Regions from separate parts of the Bradyrhizobium sp. I71 genome, predicted to be linked through region 3. Evidence: predicted binding sites of a transcription regulator. Region 3 holds the regulator's gene; each other region holds the start of a gene.

Region 1 (3,496 bases), 2.7 Mb from region 3:
AGTTCGGCGTGGCGGACGTGTCGTCGTTCGGATCGAAGCCGTCGAGGTTGTTGATCGCGGCGTTCTGGACGTTCAGGCCATCGTCATAGGTGATGGTGCGGGCACCGAGCTCGGCCAGATACGCCTGGTAGGCGGCGGCGTCGGGCGCGTTCTCCTGCGTGAACTGTTCGGGCCGTTCGCCCGCCGCCAGCTTGATCTCGTTGAACCGGTCGAGATTGTACTGCTCGGTGACGGTCAGGGTCTGCGGAATCGTGACCAGCATGCCTTCATAGGCTTCAAGATCAGGCTGGTAGTCGCCGTCCTGGCTCAGCGTGGTGCCCATCGACGGCAGGTCGATCTGCACCGCCATCGCGTCGACGTCGGCCACCGCGCCGGCCTGGACGACCGAAATGTTGCTGGCGGTGAGCTCGGTCAGACCGAAATATTCGCTGATCGAGCCGGTGACGCGCACCCGGTCGCCGATCTGGACGTCGGTGGCGCCGCCGTACACGAATATCGCCTCCGAGGTCAGCACGTTGCCGTCGGAATCGGTGGTCTCCTCCTGGATATAGAAGCCGTTGAGATTGCGGTTGGCGTCGGCATCGCCGTTCTGGAAGTCGCCGACCACGATGGCTTCGACGGTCACAGTCTGGCCGACCATGGCGCTGCTGGCTCCGCTGCCCTGAATCGCGCTGATCTTGGTAATGCCGACGTCGTCGTTGACGATGGTGCCGGTCGCCGTCGCGGCGCTGCCTATCGTGGTGGTCACGGCCGCCGAATTCGAAACGTCCTGCAGCGTCAGCGTGAAGCTCTCGTTCGCCTCATTGTCGGTGTCGCCGGCGACGGTGACGGTCACGACCGCGGAGGTCTCTCCCGCCGCGATGATGCCGCTGAAGCTGACCGGCTTGCCGCCGACGTAGTCGGCCGCATCGGTCTGCGCCGAAGCGATCGTTCCCGAGAACGCGACGTCGCCCGTGGTGCCGCCGCTGCGCTCGACGGTGAACTGATAGACGGTCGGGGCGCTGTTACCTTCGTCATGCGACACCGTGAGCGAATCCGGCGCGAAGGCGACGTGCTGAGCTTCGATCGACGATTCGGACGAACTGGTGACGCGGATGTCGTCGATACCGACCCACTCGTCATTGCCGACGGCGTTGGTGGTGAGAATGCGAACCTGGATGTCGTTGCGGCCGTCGACGTCGGCGGGCAGCAGCAGATCGAAGGGCGTCACCTGGGTCGCGGCACCGCCGGTGGTGACGTCGGCGGCGTAACCGCTTGGAACGTTGGTCCACGCCCCGCTCGAACCGAGCCTGTACTGCACGTTGACCTGCTGCGCCGAGTCGTCCGTGCTGGCGTCGAGGTCGCGTGCGTTGAAGCTCAGCCGGACATCCTTGCGGCCGGTGGCGTCGAGGTGGATCACGAGGCTGGGGGCATCCGCACTGTTTGAGCCGTTCAGCGCCACCGTCGGGTTGGCGATCTGGAATTCGGCCACGCCGCCGTTGGTGATGGCGGTGTTGGTCTGGTTGGCGACGACGTCGACGTCTCCTGACGACGATCCGGTAGCCGTACGCGCGTCCACCCCGGTGACCGAAACGACATCGTTGCCGAGATAGCCGACGATCGATGCGACCCCCGACCAGTCATCGTTGGTCGTGATAAGGCCAGTATTGGACCAATCCTGCAGGAAATCGCCGTTCGCCAGGACATGAGGGGTCGTCGACATGTATCGCCACTCCAGCGCTTGAGAAAAGACGTCGCGGATCGCCGCCTCACGGCATGCGTAAGGGCACGGTCCGGACGGTTGATGGTTAACGGATCGTTAATGCGCGTTGATAGAACGCCGACGACAACAGATCGGTGACTGCTTTTTAACGGGCCGGTGAAGTCGCGACACGAAAAGCCCCGAAGACCGTGCGAACCAACGACTCGTCTTGCGACAGGCGGCGCGCTCGACCTCTCGGCCGGCAGCAATCGCCGATGAGTCATCGCGCTACAACTCGATCAGCCGCCGCGAGAGGTGACCACGCCAGGTTTCGATTGGCGGCCCGCGCGGCCGAACTTCCGAACCAAGGCGGCGTTTCGTCGCAGGGTGTCGCGGCCTCGTTGCCATCGGCCCCCGTCATCGCGCACGCGCAGCTTTGTCATGCGCCTGACGTTGAACCTCGCTAACGAACGCCGACCGCATCCGACCGTGACGGTCCGACGTCGTTTTGAATTGAGTAATATGACCGCAACAACGTCCTCCACGTCGACTCCCGCGTCCGGCGATCTTGCGTCGGCCGCGATCGCCTCCTGCAGAACGGCCTTTCTGACGGTGGGACTGTTCTCGGCGGTGCTCAATCTGCTGATGCTCACCGGCTCGATCTACATGCTGCAGGTGTACGACCGGGTCATCCCATCGCACAGCATTCCGACCTTGATCGCGCTGTCGATCGCGGTGGCGGCCGCGTATGCGATGCAAGGGCTGTTCGATCTGTTGCGTCAGCGCATTCTGACACGGATCGGATCGGCACTGCACGCCGCGCTGTGGCAACCGGTCGTCTGCAACATCCTGCGCGGGCCGCTACGCGGCGGCGCCGCGAATCGCGGCCTGCAATTGTCACATGATCTGGACTCGGTCCGGTCGTTCCTTTCCGGGCTCGGCCCGACGACCTTGTTCGACTTGCCGTGGATGCCGCTGTATCTCGCCGGCTGCTTTCTCTTGCATCCTTATCTCGGCTGGACGCTGGTCGTGGGCGCGGTGCTGCTGTTCGGGATCGCGCTGCTCACCGAGGTGCTGACGCGGGCGCCGACCCGGGACGCGTCGCGTGCCGGCGCAATCCGCGGCGTCCAGCTTGAAGCCGGTCGGCGCAACGCCGAAATCGTGGCCGCGCTGGGGATGGAGCAGCGGTTGATCGACCGGATCGGGGCCGCCAACGACGATCTCGTCGCCGCCCAGCAACGCAACGCCGATATCGCCGGATCGCTCGGCGCGTTGTCGAAGACGCTGCGCTTCATGCTGCAATCGGCACTGCTCGGCCTCGGCGCCTATCTGGTGATCGAGGGGCAGGCCAGCGGCGGCGTGATGATTGCCGCGTCGATCATGGGCAGCCGCGCGCTCGCGCCGGTGGAACTGGCGATCTCCATCTGGCGTCCGTTCCTCGGCGCGCGACAGGCGGGCCAACGGCTCCGCGCCGCCCTGCGCGACGGCGACGCCCCGAACCCCGACGTCGCGCCCGAACGCGCCGTCCATCGGCTCACGGTCGAGCAGGTAACGATCGCCGCCCCCGGCGGCACCACCGCGATCGTGCACAACGCGTCGTTCGCACTTGAAGCCGGCCAGGCGGTCGGCATCATTGGCCCGTCAGCCGCCGGCAAATCGACGCTGGCGCGGGCGCTGGTCGGGATCTGGCCGATCGCACGCGGCGAGATCCGCCTCGATAGCGCCACCCTCGACCAGTGGCCGGCAGAAATTCGTGGCGACATGATCGGCTATCTGCCGCAGGACGTCGAATTGTTCGACGGAACGGTGGCGGAG
Region 2 (3,496 bases), 670 kb from region 3:
GACTACTACCGCAACGGCGGCATCCTGCACTACGTGCTGCGCAAGCTCGCGGCGTAAGCGCGGATTTGTGAACGATGGCTCACTGCGAAGTGAGTAGAAGCCTAAACGAAGGCGGCCTATCAAAGGCCGCCTTCGCGCGTTTGCGGTACGTTTCAGATGGGCCCGCCCGGCGGAAAACCTTCCCTTGGACGGTTGGCTGGACGGACGAATGTACCGCGCCCCGTAAGACTACGGTGACCATCCGGCGATAAGATTCCCCTTCCCACGAGCAATGGTGTGCGGCGTTCGACATGACGACAATGACGGCTTCTCATCCGATTTCGCGCTGGTCCAATGCCCTCTGGACGGGAGCTCTCGGCATCTGCGCGATCGTCGCCGTCATCCGTCCCGCGCAGGCTGATCCCCGCGCCGTTGTTGAATTGTTTACCTCGCAGGGCTGCTCCTCCTGCCCGCCCGCCGATCAGATCATCGGCGATCTCTCGAAAGACCCGTCGATCATCGCGTTGAGCATGCCGATCGACTATTGGGACTATCTCGGCTGGAAAGACACGCTGGCGGACTCGCGCTTCTCCGCACGGCAGCGTGCCTATTCGCGCATGCGCGGCGACCGCGAGGTCTACACGCCGCAGGCCGTCGTCAACGGCTCCACGCATGTCATCGGCAGCGATCGCGCCGGCATCGAGAATGCGATCGGCAAGACCGACAAGGGCACCGGCGTGATGAGCGTGCCGGTGACGATGTCACTGTCGGGCAAGCACATCAACGTCTCGGTGGCCGAAAGCAAGGAGCCCGCGGTCTCGCACGGCGAGGTCTGGATCTGCTCGATCGCCAAGTCGGTGCCGATCGCGATCACCCGTGGCGAGAATCGCGGACAGCAGGTCACCTATCACAACGTGGTGCGCAACCTGCTCAAGGTCGGCGACTGGACCGGCCGTCCGGAAAGCTGGACGGTGCCGATCGAGAACCTCACGCGCGATGGCGTCGACGGCGCGGTGGTCTATGTCCAGGACGGCAGCCGGGAGAAGCCCGGCCCGATGCTTGGTGCGGCCTACACGTCGCTGCGCTGACCTGCAGCAGAGCTCGTCTCTGCAAATCTCGCCTTCGTCATTCCGGGGCAGGGCTTCCGGCGCGAGCCATGATGCGCGGTTGCGCATCTCAAGGATCCATCGTTCCAATGTTCGGGCTAGCGCTTCGCTCGCCCCGAGTGACGGTTGCCAGACACGTCCAGACACAAACAAAAAAGGACCAACTCGCGTTGGCCCTCCTTGCCGTGCGCACAGACCCGATCCTGTTCGACCCCGGGGGGCTGGGGGCTGAGGAATCCGGAACCGAAAGGACCGGGTCAACGCACAGGACTCTTTATCGCAGTGCAGGGCGGCGGGCGGTGGGCGGAAAAGCGGCGATACTATGATTCCTGCTAACGATCCCGTGACGGTTTGCCGCGACAAAGTTCCACCCCTGCGTGTGCCCTGACTCGCAGCGGATTCGGTGGGTTGAGCCCCTTGCGGCGCGGAACGGTTGGCGCAATCATGCAATTGTCATGAGTGCGGTTCCGGGGACGGTCTTCGCGGACGCGGTCATGGCGTGCGATGAGGAGGCGCTTCCCATGAGCCTGATGTCGGAGGATGCCGATCCGAGCGAGCAGCGCGCGGCGGCGCGCCCCGCCGCTGCGAATGCGCAGCCGAACCGGGTGACGTTCAACCGGCTCGAGCTGCACCGGATTCTCAATCTCTATGGCCGCATGGTTGCCGACGGCGAATGGCGCGACTACGCCATCGACTTCCTGAAGGACCGCGCCGTGTTCTCGGTCTATCGCCGCGCCTCGGAAGTGCCGATCTATCGCATCGAGAAGGACCCGCGGCTCGCGCGCAAGCAGGGCATGTACAGCGTGATCTCGGCGACCGGGCTGATCCTGCGCCGCGGCCATGAGCTCGAGCGGGTGTTGCTGGTGATCGATCGGAAGCTGGCGGTGGTTTAGCAGAACGAACGCTGCGTTGGGTGGGCAAAGGCGCAAAGCGCCGTGCCCACGATCTCTCGCCATCGTTACGTTTGGTGGGCACGCTTTCGCTTTGCCCCACCCTGCAGCAGCCGTGATGTGCGCGAACTCCGTAGCCCGGATGAGCGAAGCGACATCCGGGTCTTGTCTCGCAGCGTTCCCGGGTATCGCGGAGCCTGTCATCGGGCGGCGCTTTGCGCCGACCCGTTGGCTCACCCGGGCTACAGAACCTACCTCCCCGGCACCGTGCTTGCGCCCTCGCCGAGGTCCCGCTGCATCATCACCGTGTCCAGCCAGCGGCCGAATTTCAGCCCGACATTGGGATGCGTGCCGATCATCTTGAAGCCGGCTTTGGTGTGCACGCCGATCGATCCGGCGTTGGCGGAATCGCCGATCACCGCGATCATCTGGCGAAAACCGCGCGCCTCGCATTCGGTGATCAGCCGTTCCAGCAGCAACGAGCCGACGCCGCGGCGGTGGAAGGAGGGATCGAGATAGATCGAGTTCTCCACCGTGAAGCGGTAGGCCGGCCGCGGCCGGTAGGCGCCGGCATAGGCGTAGCCGGCAATGCTGCCGTCGAGCATGGCGACGAAATAGGGATAGCCGCCGTCGATCAGCGTGCGGTAGCGACGCGTCATCTCGGCGAGGTCGGGCGGCTCCAGCTCGAACGTCGCCGTGCCCTCGCGGACGGCCTGCTGGTAGATGGCGGTGATGGCGGGAAGGTCGGCCTCGGTTGTGGGCCTGATTTCGGGTGCGGACATGGCGCGGAGATTAGAGCGTTCGCACGGAGGCTGGAAGAGCCCCGGCTGCCTCAGCACCCGTCATTGCGAGCGAAGCAATCCAGAAATGCATCCGCGGAGGGACTCTGAATTGCTTCGTCGCAAGGGCTCCTCGCAATGACGAGGAGAGGCATGGGCCCATAAACAAAAACCCCGGCCTTTCGGCCGGGGTTCGCGTCCGTCTCTCTCGTCGTTGCGCTTACTCGCGCTGGCCGAGCAGCTGCAGCAGCAGCGTGAACAGGTTGATGAAGTTCAGGTACAGCGACAGCGCGCCGGTGATGGCCGCACGCTCTGCGATGTCACCGCCGGCCGAGGCGTAGCCGTAGATGTAGTCGTTCTTCAGCCGCTGCGTGTCCCAGGCGGTGAGGCCCGAGAACACCAGCACGCCGACCACCGACACGATGAACTGCAGCATCGAGCTGGCCAGGAACAGGTTCACCAGGCTGGCGAGGACGATGCCGATCAGGCCCATGAACAGGAACGAACCCATCCCGGTGAGGTCACGCTTGGTGGTGTAGCCGTACAGGCTCAGCGCACCGAAGGTCGCCGCGGTGATGAAGAATACCCGCACGATCGAGGTGTGCGTGAACACCAGGAAGATCGACGACAGCGAGATGCCCATCAGCGCCGAGAACACCCAGAACAGGATCTGGGCGGTCGAGGGGGCGAGACGGTTGATGCCCGCCGAGATCACGAACACCATCGCGAGCGGCGCGAGCAT
Region 3 (3,496 bases):
GCACCGCTGCTGTTCACCGCGCTGTCCAACCAGTTCTTCAGCCTGAGCCTGGACAAGACGATGGCCAACCTGCCGGTGACCATCAACAACTTCGTGCAGAGCCCCTACGCCTACTGGAAGCAACTCGCCTGGAGCGGGGCGCTGCTGATCACCCTGACTGTGCTTGCCCTGAACATTGGCGCCCGCATCCTTGGTGCCGAGAGGACCGCAAAATGAGTGAAATGTCTATTTCCGTAAGCGCGCCGACCGTTCATCCCGGCTCGCAGCCGCTGCCCGAGGCGCCTGCCAAGGTCACCGCGCGCAACCTCAATTTCTACTACGGTGAGCACCATGCGCTGAAGAACATCAATCTGGCGCTCGGCACCAATCGCGTCACGGCCTTCATCGGCCCGTCCGGCTGCGGCAAGTCGACCCTGCTGCGCATCTTCAACCGGATGTACGACCTCTATCCGGGCCAGCGCGCCACCGGCCAGCTGTTGCTCGACCACACCAACATCCTCGACCCCAAGCTCGACCTCAATCTGCTGCGCGCCCGGGTCGGCATGGTGTTCCAGAAGCCGACCCCGTTCCCGATGACGATCTACGAGAACATCGCCTTCGGCATCCGCCTCTACGAGAAGATCTCGAAGTCCGAGATGGACGGTCGCGTGGAGAAGGCGCTGCGCGGCGGTGCGCTGTGGAACGAGGTCAAGGACAAGCTCAACGCCTCCGGCCTGTCGCTCTCCGGCGGCCAGCAGCAGCGCCTCTGCATTGCCCGCACCGTCGCGGTGCGGCCCGAGGTGATCCTGTTCGACGAGCCGTGCTCGGCGCTCGACCCGATCTCGACCGCCAAGGTCGAGGAGCTGATCCAGGAATTGTCCGAGAACTACACGATCGCGATCGTCACCCATAACATGCAGCAGGCGGCGCGCGTCTCCGACAAGACCGCCTTCATGTATCTCGGCGAGTTGATCGAGTTCGACGACACCAGCAAGATATTCACGTCGCCGAGCGACCGGCGCACGCAGGATTACATCACCGGCCGGTTCGGCTGAGGAGACGGAACATGGGTTCTGAACATACCGCAAAGGCTTTCGATACCGACCTCCAGGAACTCACGCGCCTGGTCGCCGAGATGGGCGGCATCGCCGAGCGCATGATCGTCGATTCCGTCGACGCGCTGATCCGCCGCGACGTCACGCTCGGTCAGCGCGTCGTCGCCACCGACGCCGAACTCGACACGCTGCAGAAGCGCATCGAGGAGCGCGCCGTGCTCACCATCGCCCGCCGCCAGCCGATGGCCGTTGATCTGCGCGAGATCGTCGGGGCCATGCGCGTCGCGACCGATCTCGAGCGCATCGGCGATCTCGCCAAGAACATGGGCAAGCGCGTCGCAGCGCTGGAGACGGATTTTCATCCGCTGAAACTGTTCCGCGGCCTGGAACACATGACTGACCTCGTGCAGCAGCAGGTCAAGTCGGTGCTGGACGCCTATGCCGCGCACGATCTGCCGGCAGCGATGGCGGTGTGGAAGGGCGACGAGGAAGTCGACGCCATCTGCACCTCGCTGTTCCGCGAACTCCTCACCTACATGATGGAGGATCCGCGCAACATCTCGTTCTGCATCCATTTGATGTTCTGTGCCAAGAACATCGAGCGGATCGGCGACCACGCCACCAACATCGCCGAGACCGTGTTCTACATGATCGAGGGCCAGGCGATCACCGACAAGCGGCCGAAGGGCGACATGACGAACTTCGCCACGACGATCCCGAATACCTAAGGAGCGACGACAACATGGGCGCACGCATTATGGTGGTTGAGGACGAGGAAGCTCTCACCGAGCTTCTTCGCTACAACCTCGAAGGCGACGGCTATGACGTCGAGACGGTGATGCGCGGCGATGACGCCGACACCCGCCTCAAGGAGCACATTCCCGATCTGATCGTGCTCGACTGGATGCTGCCGGGCCTGTCGGGCATCGAGCTGTGCCGGCGGCTGCGCACCCGGCCCGAGACCAAGCAGCTGCCGATCATCATGCTCACCGCGCGCGGCGAGGAGAGCGAGCGGGTGCGGGGTCTTGCGACCGGCGCCGACGATTACATCGTCAAGCCGTTCTCGGTGCCGGAGCTGCTGGCCCGCGTGAAGGGTCTGCTCAGGCGCGCCAGCCCCGAGCGGCTCGCCACCGTGCTCGCCTATGGCGACATCGAGCTCGATCGCGACAAGCGCCGCGTGGCGCGTTCGGGCCGGCCGATCGATCTCGGCCCGACCGAATATCGTCTGCTGGAGTTCTTCCTGGAGCATCCCGGCCGTGTGTTCTCGCGCGAGCAGCTGCTCGACAGCGTCTGGGGCCGTGACATCTACATCGACGAGCGCACCGTCGACGTCCATATCGGCCGCCTGCGCAAGCTGCTCAATCTCGGCCGCGAGCAGGATCCGATCCGCACCGTCCGTGGCGCCGGCTATGCGCTGGACGATCGGTTTGCGAAGGCGGAGCAGGCGTAAGGTCGGGTGAGTTGTTTGCTGGCAGCTGTGGCCACAATCTCAGCTGTCGTCCCGGGGCGCGCGTAGCGCGAGCCCGGGATCCATAACCACAGGACCTGGTGTGGCGAAGACTCGGAGTGACCATCCCGCGCAACGATTGCGCCCTGTGGTTACGGATCCCCGCGTTCGCGGGGATGACACCGAGCAATTGGAGCCGTCATCGTGTGACGGCTGCGGTCTTGATCAGAGAATTCCGCGAGCTCAGCGCGTGCCCGGCTTCGCCGGTGCGCGGCGGCGATCCGCCGCCGGCTGATACGCCACGCGCGAATGCTGGGCGCAGTAGGGCAGGCCGGAGAGCGCCTTGCCGCCGCAGAAGAAGAAATCCGGGCTCGAGGGGTCGCCGACCGGCCAGTGGCAGGTCGCCTCGTTCAGCTCCAGCAGTGACAGCCGCTGGCTCATCGGCACCACATTGTCGTAGGTGACGGGTTCGGCCTCGACCTCGACCTCGAAGGCCTGCGCCAGCGCGGTGTTGCCGCGGGCGACGGGGCGGGTCACCCGCATCATGTGCTGCGCGGGCCGCGCCTTGCGCGGCCGGGGCGCTGCCGATGAAGGGCTCTTGGCGCGGCCGGACAAGCCGAGCCGGTGCACTTTGCCGATCACGGCATTGCGGGTCACATTGCCGAGCTCCGCCGCGATCTGGCTGGCCGAAAGTCCGGCCTCCCAGAGCTTTTTCAGCTGCTCGACGCGATCATCGGACCAGGTCAAAACCGTCATTGCACCCTTTCCCTCGCTGCGCGCCTGCCATCCTGGGGCCTTCGCAGCGATTGCCTAAGCCTTCAAAAACCCGTGCCGCCAGAATCCCTTAAGGCTCGCCGGGCGCGCTCAAGACGCCCGAACGTTTACGCCGGTACATGAGGACTTAAGGGATCAGAACTGCTGCACGAGATGTCGTATCTGACAGTCCAAACGCTACAATATGGCGTGACTCCCGCGCAAGAGTCCGCCGACTCGCGTCCACATGTTCCGTGGTGAA
Region 4 (3,496 bases), 3.8 Mb from region 3:
GACGCAGCTCGGCGCCTACCTGCGCGCCGCCACCGAAAATCCGACGCTGGTGCGCGCTTTCGGCATCAACGTGCCGCGCATGATCACGCTGACCTACGGTCTCGGCGTCGGCCTTGCCGCGCTCGCCGGCGTGCTGTCGGCGCCGATCAACCAGGTGCGGCCGCTGATGGGCGCCGACCTCATCATCGTGGTGTTCGCGGTGGTCGTGATCGGCGGCATGGGATCGATCATGGGCTCCATCATCACCGGATTCGCGCTCGGTGTGATCGAGGGCTTGACCAAGTATTTCTACCCCGAGGCCTCCAACACCGTCGTGTTCGTGCTGATGGTGCTGGTGCTCTTGGTGAAGCCAACGGGATTGACGGGAAGGGCGGCCTGAGATGACAACCCTGACGGACGACACGCTGCCGGTGACCCCTCGCGCGATGCGCGACGAGATGATCGTGTTCGTGGTGATGGCGCTGCTGCTGGCGGCCGTGCCATTCACGGGAGTCTATCCCTTCTTCGTGATGCAGGCGCTGTGCTTTGCGTTGCTTGCCTGCGCCTTCAATCTGCTGATCGGCTACGGCGGCCTGCTGTCCTTCGGCCACGCGATGTTCCTGGGCACGGCGGGCTATTGCAGCGCGCATGCGCTGAAGGTGTGGGCGCTGCCGCCGGAGCTCGGCATCCTCGTCGGCATCGCTGCGGCGTTCGTGCTGTCGATCATCACCGGCTACATCTCGATTCGCCGCCAGGGCATCTATTTCTCGATGATCACGCTGGCGCTGTCGCAGCTCCTGTACTTCATCTATCTCCAGGCCCCATTCACCCACGGCGAGGACGGCATCCAGGGCATCCCGCAGGGGCACATGTTCGGCATCTTCGATCTCTCCAAGCCCACGGTGCTCTATTACGTCGTGCTGGCGGGCTTCCTTGCCGGCTTCCTCCTGATCTTCCGCATCATCAACTCGCCGTTCGGCGAGGTGCTGAAGGCGATCCGCGAGAACGAGCCGCGCGCGATCTCGCTCGGCTACCGCACCGACCAGTACAAGTTCCTGGCCTTCGTCCTGTCGGGCACGCTGGCGGGCTTTGCCGGTTCGCTGAAGGTGTTCGTGGCGCAGAACGCCTCGCTCACCGACGTGCACTGGACGATGTCGGGCGAGGTCGTGCTGATGACGCTGGTCGGTGGCCTCGGCACCATCTTTGGCCCCGTGGTCGGCGCTTTCGTCATCATCGCCATGCAGCAATATCTGGCGGGTTTCGGCCAGTGGGTGACGGTGATCCAGGGCGCGATCTTCGTGATCTGCGTGCTCACCTTCCGCCGCGGCGTCATCGGCGAAATCGCGCATTACTTCCGCAGGTCGCTCTAAGCAATTGATATTGCAACAATTTCACTGGTGCATGAAAGCGGTGGATGACCCGGCTCCGCGGGCGTGAGATGACACGCGCGCGGATCGAAAATGGTCTATGACAGTTTCATGACAGCCCTCCGGGCCTGACCATTTCCAACCGGTAGCCTATCCCCATGATGCGTTGGTTTCGTGCGTTCCTGCCCAAGGAAGAACGGTTCTTCGACCTGTTCGACCGGCATGCCCAGACGGTGATCCAGGGCGCGATCGCGCTCCAGGGCATGCTCAATGGGGGCGAGGAGACGCCGGTCTATTGCCAGCGCGTCAACCAGTTCGAGAACGACGCCGACAACATCACCCGTGAGGTGCTGACGGCGGTGCGGCGCACCTTCATCACCCCATTCGACCGCGGCGACATCAAGAACCTCATCACGTCGCTTGACGATGCCATCGACCAGATGCAGCAGACGGCCAAGGCGGTCATGCTGTTCGAGGTCCGTACCTTCGAGCCGCCCATGCGTGAGATCGGCGGGCTCCTGATCGAATGCGCCAATCTGGTCGGGCGTGCGCTGCCGCTGATGCAATCGATCGGCCCGAACGTCGCCATGCTGACCGCCATTACCGAAGAGCTCGGCAAGCTGGAGGGCCGGGTCGACGATCTCCACGACATCGGCCTGAAGGAGCTGTTCCTGAAGCATCGCGAGGGCAATGCGATGGACTTCATCGTCGGCGTCGAGATCTACGACCATCTCGAGAAGGTTGCCGATCGCTTCGACGACGTCGCGAACGAGATCAACAGCATCGTCATCGAGCAGGTGTAACGCATGATCCGGAAAAGTGTCCTGCGGTTTTCCGCTCAGATCATGCGCAAGGTGTAAGGCAGGGCCGCCGTGGATGCCGCGTTGGGTCTTCCCATCCTGGTCGGCTTGATCGCCGTCGCGCTGCTGTTCGACTTCCTGAACGGCCTGCACGACGCTGCCAATTCGATCGCGACCATCGTCTCGACCCGCGTGTTGCGGCCGCAATTCGCGGTGTTCTGGGCCGCCTTCTTCAATTTCATCGCCTTCATGGTGTTCGGACTGCACGTCGCCCAGACCATCGGCACCGGCATCATCGATCCCGCGGTCGTCGACGCCCAGGTGATCTTCGCAGCGCTCGTCGGCGCGATCGTCTGGAACCTCGTGACCTGGGCGCTCGGCATCCCGTCCTCGTCGTCGCACGCGTTGATCGGTGGCCTCGTCGGCGGCGGCATGGCCAAGGCGGGGATTTCGGCTGCGGTATGGAGCGGCCTGTCCAAGACGGTGCTGGCAATCGTGCTGTCGCCGCTGGTCGGCTTCCTGCTCGCCATGATGCTGGTGGCGATCGTCTCCTGGGCCTCGGTGCGCTCGACGCCGTTCGCGGTCGATCGCGCCTTTCGCATCCTGCAATTCGCCTCCGCCTCGCTCTATTCGCTCGGCCATGGCGGCAACGATGCGCAGAAGACCATGGGCATCATCGCGGTGCTGCTGTATTCGCAGGGTCATCTCGGCAGCGAGTTCTCGGTGCCGTTCTGGGTAGTGCTGTCCTGCCAGGCGGCGATGGCGCTGGGCACGCTGATGGGCGGCTGGCGCATCGTCCGCACCATGGGCCTGCGCATCACGAAATTGACGCCTATGCAGGGCTTTTGCGCCGAAACGGGGGGCGCCGCGACCCTGTTCATGGCGACCTATCTCGGAGTTCCCGTCTCGACCACCCACACCATCACCGGCGCCATCGTCGGCGTCGGCGCCGCCCGCCGCGTCTCGGCGGTCCGCTGGAACGTCGCGAGCTCGATCGTCTATGCCTGGGTGATCACGATCCCGGCCTCGGCCATCGTCGCGGCGCTGACGTGGTGGCTGGTGCAGATCTTCGTCAGGTGACGAGCTTCAGTCCGATGATCCCGGCGACGATCAGGGCGATGCTGGCAAGGCGCATGGCCGTTGCCGGCTCGCCGAACAGGACGATGCCGAGCGTCGCAGTGCCCACCGCGCCGATGCCGGTCCAGACCGCGTAGGCGGTTCCGACCGGGAGCGATTTGAGCGCAAGTCCGAGCAGGATGACGCTGCCGGCCATGGCAACCAGGGTGATCACCGATGGCACAAGCCTGGTAAACCCCTCAGTGTATTTCAGGCCAATCGCCCACGTGATCT

What was found. Region 3 encodes PhoB, which activates phosphate uptake and scavenging genes when phosphate is short. Its sites were predicted from a motif close to TGTCATNNANCTGTCAT; they were not measured.
Region 1: FJV43_RS01545 (ExeM/NucH family extracellular endonuclease) is a predicted target of PhoB. The motif match lies at 1,826-1,842, and genes of this name have one in related genera.
Region 2: FJV43_RS17735 (DUF2794 domain-containing protein) is a predicted target of PhoB. The motif match lies at 1,526-1,542, and genes of this name have one in related genera.
Region 4: FJV43_RS33375 (DUF47 domain-containing protein) is a predicted target of PhoB. The motif match lies at 1,447-1,463, and genes of this name have one in related genera.

What each region holds. Positions count from the first base shown of each region.
Region 1 is NZ_CP059398.1:322,792-326,287, forward strand. It holds gene FJV43_RS01545 (ExeM/NucH family extracellular endonuclease) at 1-1,702, opposite strand, end outside; gene FJV43_RS01550 (type I secretion system permease/ATPase) at 2,204-3,496, shown strand, end outside.
Region 2 is NZ_CP059398.1:3,652,377-3,655,872, forward strand. It holds gene acnA (aconitate hydratase AcnA) at 1-57, shown strand, start outside; gene FJV43_RS17730 (DUF1223 domain-containing protein) at 291-1,067, shown strand; gene FJV43_RS17735 (DUF2794 domain-containing protein) at 1,607-1,978, shown strand; gene FJV43_RS17740 (GNAT family N-acetyltransferase) at 2,227-2,757, opposite strand; gene FJV43_RS17745 (Bax inhibitor-1/YccA family protein) at 2,975-3,496, opposite strand, start outside.
Region 3 is NZ_CP059398.1:2,982,385-2,985,880, reverse strand. It holds gene pstA (phosphate ABC transporter permease PstA) at 1-216, shown strand, start outside; gene pstB (phosphate ABC transporter ATP-binding protein PstB) at 213-1,034, shown strand; gene phoU (phosphate signaling complex protein PhoU) at 1,046-1,762, shown strand; gene phoB (phosphate regulon transcriptional regulator PhoB) at 1,777-2,484, shown strand; gene FJV43_RS14635 (GcrA family cell cycle regulator) at 2,725-3,237, opposite strand.
Region 4 is NZ_CP059398.1:7,040,093-7,043,588, forward strand. It holds gene FJV43_RS33365 (branched-chain amino acid ABC transporter permease) at 1-379, shown strand, start outside; gene FJV43_RS33370 (branched-chain amino acid ABC transporter permease) at 381-1,349, shown strand; gene FJV43_RS33375 (DUF47 domain-containing protein) at 1,505-2,149, shown strand; gene FJV43_RS33380 (inorganic phosphate transporter) at 2,219-3,226, shown strand; gene sugE (quaternary ammonium compound efflux SMR transporter SugE) at 3,219-3,496, opposite strand, start outside.